Linked DNA regions of Pleomorphomonas sp. T1.2MG-36. The protein of the gene in region 2 binds, or shares a complex with, the protein of the main gene of each other region. Links are inferred from orthologs where the notes say so. Each region holds a gene or a part of one and is shown on either strand. Other genes may lie near its edges.

Evidence for each region.
Region 1: the proteins of metK (region 2) and groL are in contact, whole or in part, in a cryo-EM structure (PDB 8P4O), measured with the Escherichia coli proteins. The link is inferred for Pleomorphomonas sp. T1.2MG-36 from one-to-one orthologs.

What each region holds. Positions count from the first base shown.
Region 1 is NZ_CATNLY010000023.1:182,228-185,534, reverse strand. The notes cover bases 180-3,170. They hold groL (chaperonin GroEL), read right to left. Parts: upstream 2,496-3,170; coding sequence 864-2,495; downstream 180-863. Other genes in these bases: QQZ18_RS12305 (DMT family transporter), read right to left, coding at 2,993-3,170; groES (co-chaperone GroES), read right to left, coding at 2,549-2,836; QQZ18_RS12320 (hypothetical protein), read left to right, coding at 615-776; QQZ18_RS12325 (ABC transporter ATP-binding protein/permease), read right to left, coding at 180-614. Outside these bases: more of QQZ18_RS12325, read right to left, coding at 1-179; more of QQZ18_RS12305, read right to left, coding at 3,171-3,307.
Region 2 is NZ_CATNLY010000023.1:775,336-778,646, forward strand. What follows is about bases 218-3,212. They hold metK (methionine adenosyltransferase), read left to right. Parts: upstream 218-1,124; coding sequence 1,125-2,300; downstream 2,301-3,212. Other genes in these bases: lnt (apolipoprotein N-acyltransferase), read left to right, coding at 218-265; QQZ18_RS15000 (helix-turn-helix domain-containing protein), read left to right, coding at 414-827; trmB (tRNA (guanosine(46)-N7)-methyltransferase TrmB), read left to right, coding at 2,402-3,133. In the rest of the region: more of lnt, read left to right, coding at 1-217; ribosome maturation factor RimP, read left to right, coding at 3,297-3,311. UniProt on the Escherichia coli protein: Catalyzes the formation of S-adenosylmethionine (AdoMet) from methionine and ATP.

The DNA.
Region 1 (3,307 bases), 590 kb from region 2 along the record:
ACGAGATAACCCGGAATGAGGGACAGGTCGAAGCCGCCGATCGAATAGGGGAACTCGGCCGAGATCGACCACAACACCATGGTGAAGGCGTAAAGCGTCAGTACCGTGTTGAAGATCTGGACGAAGATGGTCAGCGTGTAGCTGATGAAATCGCGGATATCCTCGGCAATACGCTGATCCGGGTTGTCGGTGCCGCTGGCGACCTGCGACAGGCGGTAATAGTTGGCGTTGCTCATCCAACGATTGACGAAGTGGTCCGTCATCCAGTCCCGCCAGCGAATGCGCAGCCAGTTGGTGAGGTAGATCTCGACGACGAGCGAAGCGATGAGCGGAGCGACGATCACGCACCATAACACCAGTTGGGCCGAGAAAGCCGTACCGTTCCGGTCCTGCATCGCGGTATAGAAGGTGTTGTACCAACTGTTGAACCAGACGTTGAGATAGACCTGGGCGACGTTGAGCGCGAGGATCGTTCCCAGAAAGCCAAGTCCGATCCAGCGCTCCTGCATCCGAATCTTGAACCATCGGAAGACCAGCTCGCCCTGTCGCTTTTCCTTGAAGTACGGAACGGCGAGGCGCCAGGCCAGCGCGAGCGTCGCAAAGAGTGCTTTCATGTGGTGTCCCCGGAACGGCGGATAGTCGACGAACTGACGCAGAATCCCTTCGCGGTGACAATCAAATTCGGCGCCACCGAAATGAAATCTCTGGATTTTGTCGATGCGACAGCACGGCCCGATCGCGGCAACATTGCGGCGGCGCGGATGAAGCTTTCGTAAGGCGAGCAATAACTCCAAAAAGAAAGGGCGCCGCTTTCGCGACGCCCAATTTGGCTTTGTCCTTTACGGACGTTCAGATCCTTTGGATCAGAAGTCCATGCCGCCCATGCCGCCGCCGGGCATGGCAGGCGCAGAGTCCTTCTTCGGAAGCTCGGCGACCATGGCCTCGGTGGTGACCAGCAGACCGGCGACCGAAGCGGCGTCCTGCAGGGCAGTGCGCACGACCTTGGTCGGATCGATGATGCCGGCCTGGATCATGTCGACATAGGTCTCGTTCTGGGCGTCGAAGCCGAAGGTTTCACCCTTCTCGAGCACCTTGGAGACAACCACCGAACCTTCGACGCCAGCGTTGATGGCGATCTGACGGATCGGCGTCTCAAGGGCGGCGAGAACGATCTTGATGCCACGCTCGATGTCGAGGTTGCTCGACTTGAGCTTGGCAACGGCGGCCTTGGCGCGAAGAAGGGCCGTACCACCGCCCGGGACGATGCCGGCTTCGACGGCGGCGCGGGTGGCGTTGAGCGCGTCATCGACGCGATCCTTCTTCTCCTTGACTTCGACTTCGGTCGAGCCACCGACGCGGATGACGGCAACGCCACCGGCGAGCTTGGCCAGTCGCTCCTGCAGCTTCTCGCGGTCGTAGTCCGAGGTGGTCTCCTCGATCTGCGCCTTGATCTGGGCAACGCGAGCCTCGATGTCGGCCTTGGCGCCAGCGCCGTCGACGATCGTGGTGTTTTCCTTGGAGATCGACACGCGCTTGGCATGGCCGAGCATGGCGAGCGTGACGTTCTCAAGCTTGATGCCGAGATCTTCCGAGATCACCTGGCCACCGGTCAGGATGGCGATGTCCTCAAGCATGGCCTTGCGGCGATCGCCGAAGCCCGGCGCCTTGACGGCGGCGATCTTCAGGCCACCACGCAGCTTGTTGACGACGAGCGTGGCAAGGGCTTCGCCCTCGACGTCTTCGGCAACGATCAGCAGCGGACGCGAGGACTGGACGACAGCCTCGAGCACCGGCAGCAGGGCCTGCAGGTTGGACAGCTTCTTCTCGTGGATGAGAATGTACGGATCGTCGAGATCGGCGACCATCTTCTCGGCGTTGGTCACGAAGTAGGGGCTGAGGTAGCCGCGGTCGAACTGCATGCCTTCGACGACTTCGAGTTCGGTCTCGGCGGTCTTGGCTTCCTCGACGGTGATGACGCCCTCGTTGCCGACCTTCTGCATCGCGTCAGCGATCATCTGGCCGATTTCGGTCTCGCCGTTGGCGGAGATCGTGCCGACCTGGGCGACTTCGGCCGAGGTGGAGATCTTCTTCGAACGGGCGTTCAGGTCCTTGACGGCCTCGGCGACGGCCATGTCGATGCCGCGCTTCAGATCCATCGGGTTCATGCCGGCGGCAACCGCCTTGGCGCCCTCACGGACGATGGCCTGGGCCAGAACGGTGGCGGTGGTGGTGCCGTCGCCAGCCTTGTCGTTGGTCTTCGAAGCGACTTCGCGGACCATCTGGGCGCCCATGTTCTCGAACTTGTCGGCAAGCTCGATTTCCTTGGCGACCGACACGCCGTCCTTGGTGATGCGCGGGGCACCGAAGGACTTCTCGATCACGACGTTGCGGCCCTTGGGACCCAGCGTGACCTTGACGGCATCGGCGAGGATGTCCACGCCGCGCAGCATCTTCTCGCGGGCGTCGGAACCGAATTTGACTTCCTTGGCAGCCATGGATTTTTTCCTTGAAATGAGAGGTTAACGGAGGACGAGACAGGCTGAGTGGATCAGCCGATGATGCCCATCACGTCGGATTCCTTCATGATCAGGAGGTCCTGACCGTCGATCTTCACCTCGGTGCCCGACCACTTGCCGAACAGCACCTTGTCGCCGGCCTTGACGTCGAGAGCGACGAGTTCGCCCTTCTCGTTACGGGCGCCCGGACCAACGGCGACGACTTCGCCCTGCTGGGGCTTTTCCTTGGCGGTGTCCGGGATGATGATGCCACCAGCGGTGCGCTCCTCAGACTCCAGCCGACGAACGACGACACGGTCGTGCAGGGGACGGAACTTCATGTTCGGCTCCTCAATTTTGAAATGCCTGCGGCTTGCGCGCTTTTGCCTCGCAGACCACGGCGAAAAACATTTGCTGTTAGCACTCACTCAGCATGAGTGCCAAGCCGCCCGGAAATAGGCGCATGCCAGCCGCCTGTCAAGGGTCGGTCTGGTGTTTTACGGACAGGCATCGTCCGGCTTGGGCCGGGCGGATGTGGCGTTCGGCTGGACCACCACGAGGCAGGCGCAGATGATGATCGCGGCGCCAATGAGGGTGTAGACGCTCGGAATCTCGCCAAAGAACACCATGCCGAAGGTGACGGCCCAGATCAGGGCCGTGAACTCGAAGGGGCCGAGCAGCGTCGCAGGCGCGTGCTTGTAGGCCCAGGTGATGGCGTAGTTTCCGCCCGTGCCGAGCGCGCCGATGGCCAGGAACATCAGTAGCGTCTCGCCCGCTATCGGCTGGTACCAGTAAACAGCGAAGGGAAGCGC
Region 2 (3,311 bases):
AGATGCTGCCCGTATGCGCTCGATCGAAGAAGGCATACCGATGGTTCGCGCAGCCAATACCGGCATATCTGCAATCATCGATGCCTATGGCAGGACGGTTGCAAGTCTACCTCTCGGCGAGGAGGGCGTGCTGGACGGTTTCGTGCCATCCGACCGGCCCAAGTCTTTCTCTCAACGAGCAGGGTCACCTTTTCTCTTGATCTTTAGCGTCTTTTTCATCTTGCTGTCAGTTCTCGGAAATGGAAAACGTAGATCCGGGAGTTGACAACTTCTCGTTCAGAGACAACAATCTCAGCGCGCAACGATCCCTTTGTGGTTCGTTTGCCAAGAAATGGGCCGCAAGACAAAAAAACAAAGACCGCGCCTTGCGAGCCTCATCGATAACCGCGGATCAATCCGCAGACGAGACCAAAATGGCCAGCAAGAAGTCCCCCAATCCCATTGACATACATGTCGGCAGCCGCGTGAGGCTTCGCCGCATGATGCTCGGAATGAGCCAGGAAAAGCTGGGCGAAGCGCTCGGCATCACGTTCCAGCAGATCCAGAAATACGAGAAGGGCACCAACCGCGTCGGCGCCAGCCGCCTGCAGCATATCGCCACCGTCCTCAAGGTGCCGGTGTCCTTCTTCTTCGAGGATGCGCCTGGCACGCCGGAAGAGGCTGCCGGTTTTGCCGAGACCCCCAGCCACTCGTATGTCGTCGACTTCCTGTCGTCGACCGAAGGCCTGTCGCTCAACAAGTCGTTCGTGCGCATCAAGGACGCCCGCGTCCGTCGGCGCATCGTCGATCTCGTGCAGACTCTGGCCTCCGAGGATGGCGAGGCCTGAGCAGTCGCATTTTAAGCCATGACGGGTTGCCTCGGCGTCGGGTCGAGGCAACCCGTTTTGCATTTCTGGTAACCCGTTCGGCGGGAAACGGGGTTGCTGACACTGCCCTTGGAGGAGAATATTTTCCCAGTCGCCGTGGCACGGAACGCACGGTGCGATGCAAACGCGCGCAAGCAAACGGCTGGCGCTTGCGCTTTTCCCGGCGGCTTGCGAAAAGGATGCGCCGCGCTGGATCAATCCCGCGACAGACCAGCCTTCCGTCGACCGCGTCGACGTCTTCTTTGAGGGGTCAACCCTATGTCCCGCCAGAATTACCTCTTCACTTCCGAGTCCGTCTCGGAAGGCCATCCCGACAAAGTCTGCGACCGCATCTCCGACACCATCGTCGACGCCTTTCTCGCCGCCGAGCCTCAGGCGCGCGTGGCGGCCGAGACGCTGGCCACAACCAACCGCGTGGTCATCGCCGGCGAAACGCGAGGCCCCAAGTCCGTCGACAACGCACTGATCGAGCATCTGACGCGTGAGGCGATCCGCGACATCGGCTACGAGCAGGATGGCTTCCACTGGCAGAACGCCGAGATCGAGATCCTGCTGCACGAGCAGTCGTCCGACATCGCCCAGGGCGTCGACGCCGCTGCGCACAAGGACGAAGGCGCCGGCGACCAGGGCATCATGTTCGGGTATGCCTGTCGCGAGACGCCCGAGCTGATGCCGGCGCCGATCTACTACGCCCACAAGATCCTGCGCGATCTTGCCGCCGTCCGCAAATCCGGCAAGGAACCGCTGCTCGGGCCCGACGCCAAGAGCCAGGTGACCGTCGCCTACGAGGGCGGCAAGGCGGTGCGGGCACCGCAGATCGTGCTCTCCACCCAGCATGCCGACGGCCTTTCGTCGGCCGACGTGCGCCGCATCGTCGAGCCTTATATCATCGCCGCGCTGCCGGCGGGTTGGATCGATGAACGCACCACCTGGCACGTCAATCCGACCGGCAAGTTCGTGATCGGCGGCCCGGACGGCGATGCCGGCCTCACCGGCCGCAAGATCATCGTCGACACCTATGGTGGCGCGGCGCCGCATGGCGGCGGCGCATTCTCCGGCAAGGATCCGACCAAGGTCGACCGCTCGGCCGCCTATGCCGCCCGTTGGCTTGCCAAGAACATCGTGGCCGCCGGCCTCGCCGATCGCGCCACGATCCAGCTCAGCTACGCCATCGGCGTCAGCGATCCGCTGTCCATCTACGTCGACCTGCACGACACCGGCAACGTCGATCCGGCCCGGATCGAGAAGGTGCTGGGCGATCGGGACTTCGTCCGCCTTTCGCCACGCGGCATTCGCGAGCGGCTCGGCCTCAACAAGCCGATCTATGCCCGGACCTCCGCCTATGGTCACTTCGGCCGGGCGGCCGAGGCAGACGGCGGCTTCTCCTGGGAGGCACTCGACCTCGTCGATGCCCTGAAGTCGGCCCTCGCCTGAGGCGGAGAAATAAGCTAGACACCGCCCCGGCAGCTCGGCTGCCGGGGCTTTTTCATTGCCGGGCGGTCAGGCTGCCCGAGTTTTGCATGCAACGGGCATCGATGAGCGACGACGACCACAGACCGGAGCACCGGCCCGGCGATCCGCGCGAGAGCGCCTTCTTCGGCCGCCGCAAGGGCAAGACGCTGAGGAAGGGACAGGCCGAGCGCCTCGAGGCGGACCTGCCCAGGCTTTCGCTGGACCTCGCGACGCCCGCTCCCCAAAACCTCGCGGAACTCTTCCCCGAAACGCCGAGCGAGATCCGCCTGGAGATCGGCTTCGGCGGTGGCGAGCACCTTGTTCATCGCGCCCTTGAACGTCCCGACGTCGGCTTCCTCGGCGTCGAGCCATTCATCAATGGCATGACCAAGGCGCTGGGACGCATTGCCGCCGAGGAGATCGCCAACATCCGCCTCAGCGGCGAGGATGGCGTCAGGGTGCTCGACTGGCTGCCCGAAGCGTCGCTCGATCGCGTGCTTCTGCTCTACCCAGACCCCTGGCCGAAAAAGCGCCACTGGAAGCGGCGCTTCGTCGGGCCGGATACCGTCGCCCGCTTCGCACGCGTGCTGAAGGATGGCGGCGAGTTCTGGTTCGCGTCGGACATCGACACCTATGTCGACTGGACCTTGCATCACGTGCGGGCCAATCCCGACTTCGTCTGGACCGCCGAGGCGCCCGATGATTGGCGCTTGCCTTGGGAAGGCTGGCCAGGGACGCGCTATGAGGCCAAGGCCCGGCGCGAAGGGCGCAGCTCGGCCTATCTCACCTTTCGACGTCTGGCGCGCTCGACTTGAGTTTTGGGCCCATCGGCAGCGGCCATTGATTTCCGCGCAAAAGCGGCCTATATGGGGTGCATCAGTTCTGATGCGCTTTACAAAGCGGGTTGGGAGTGGGTCCGAGAGGTCCCGCTCTTTTTTATTGCCCGTTACGGAGGCGCCGCGAAGGATACCGCGACCGATGACGTCCGAGGAC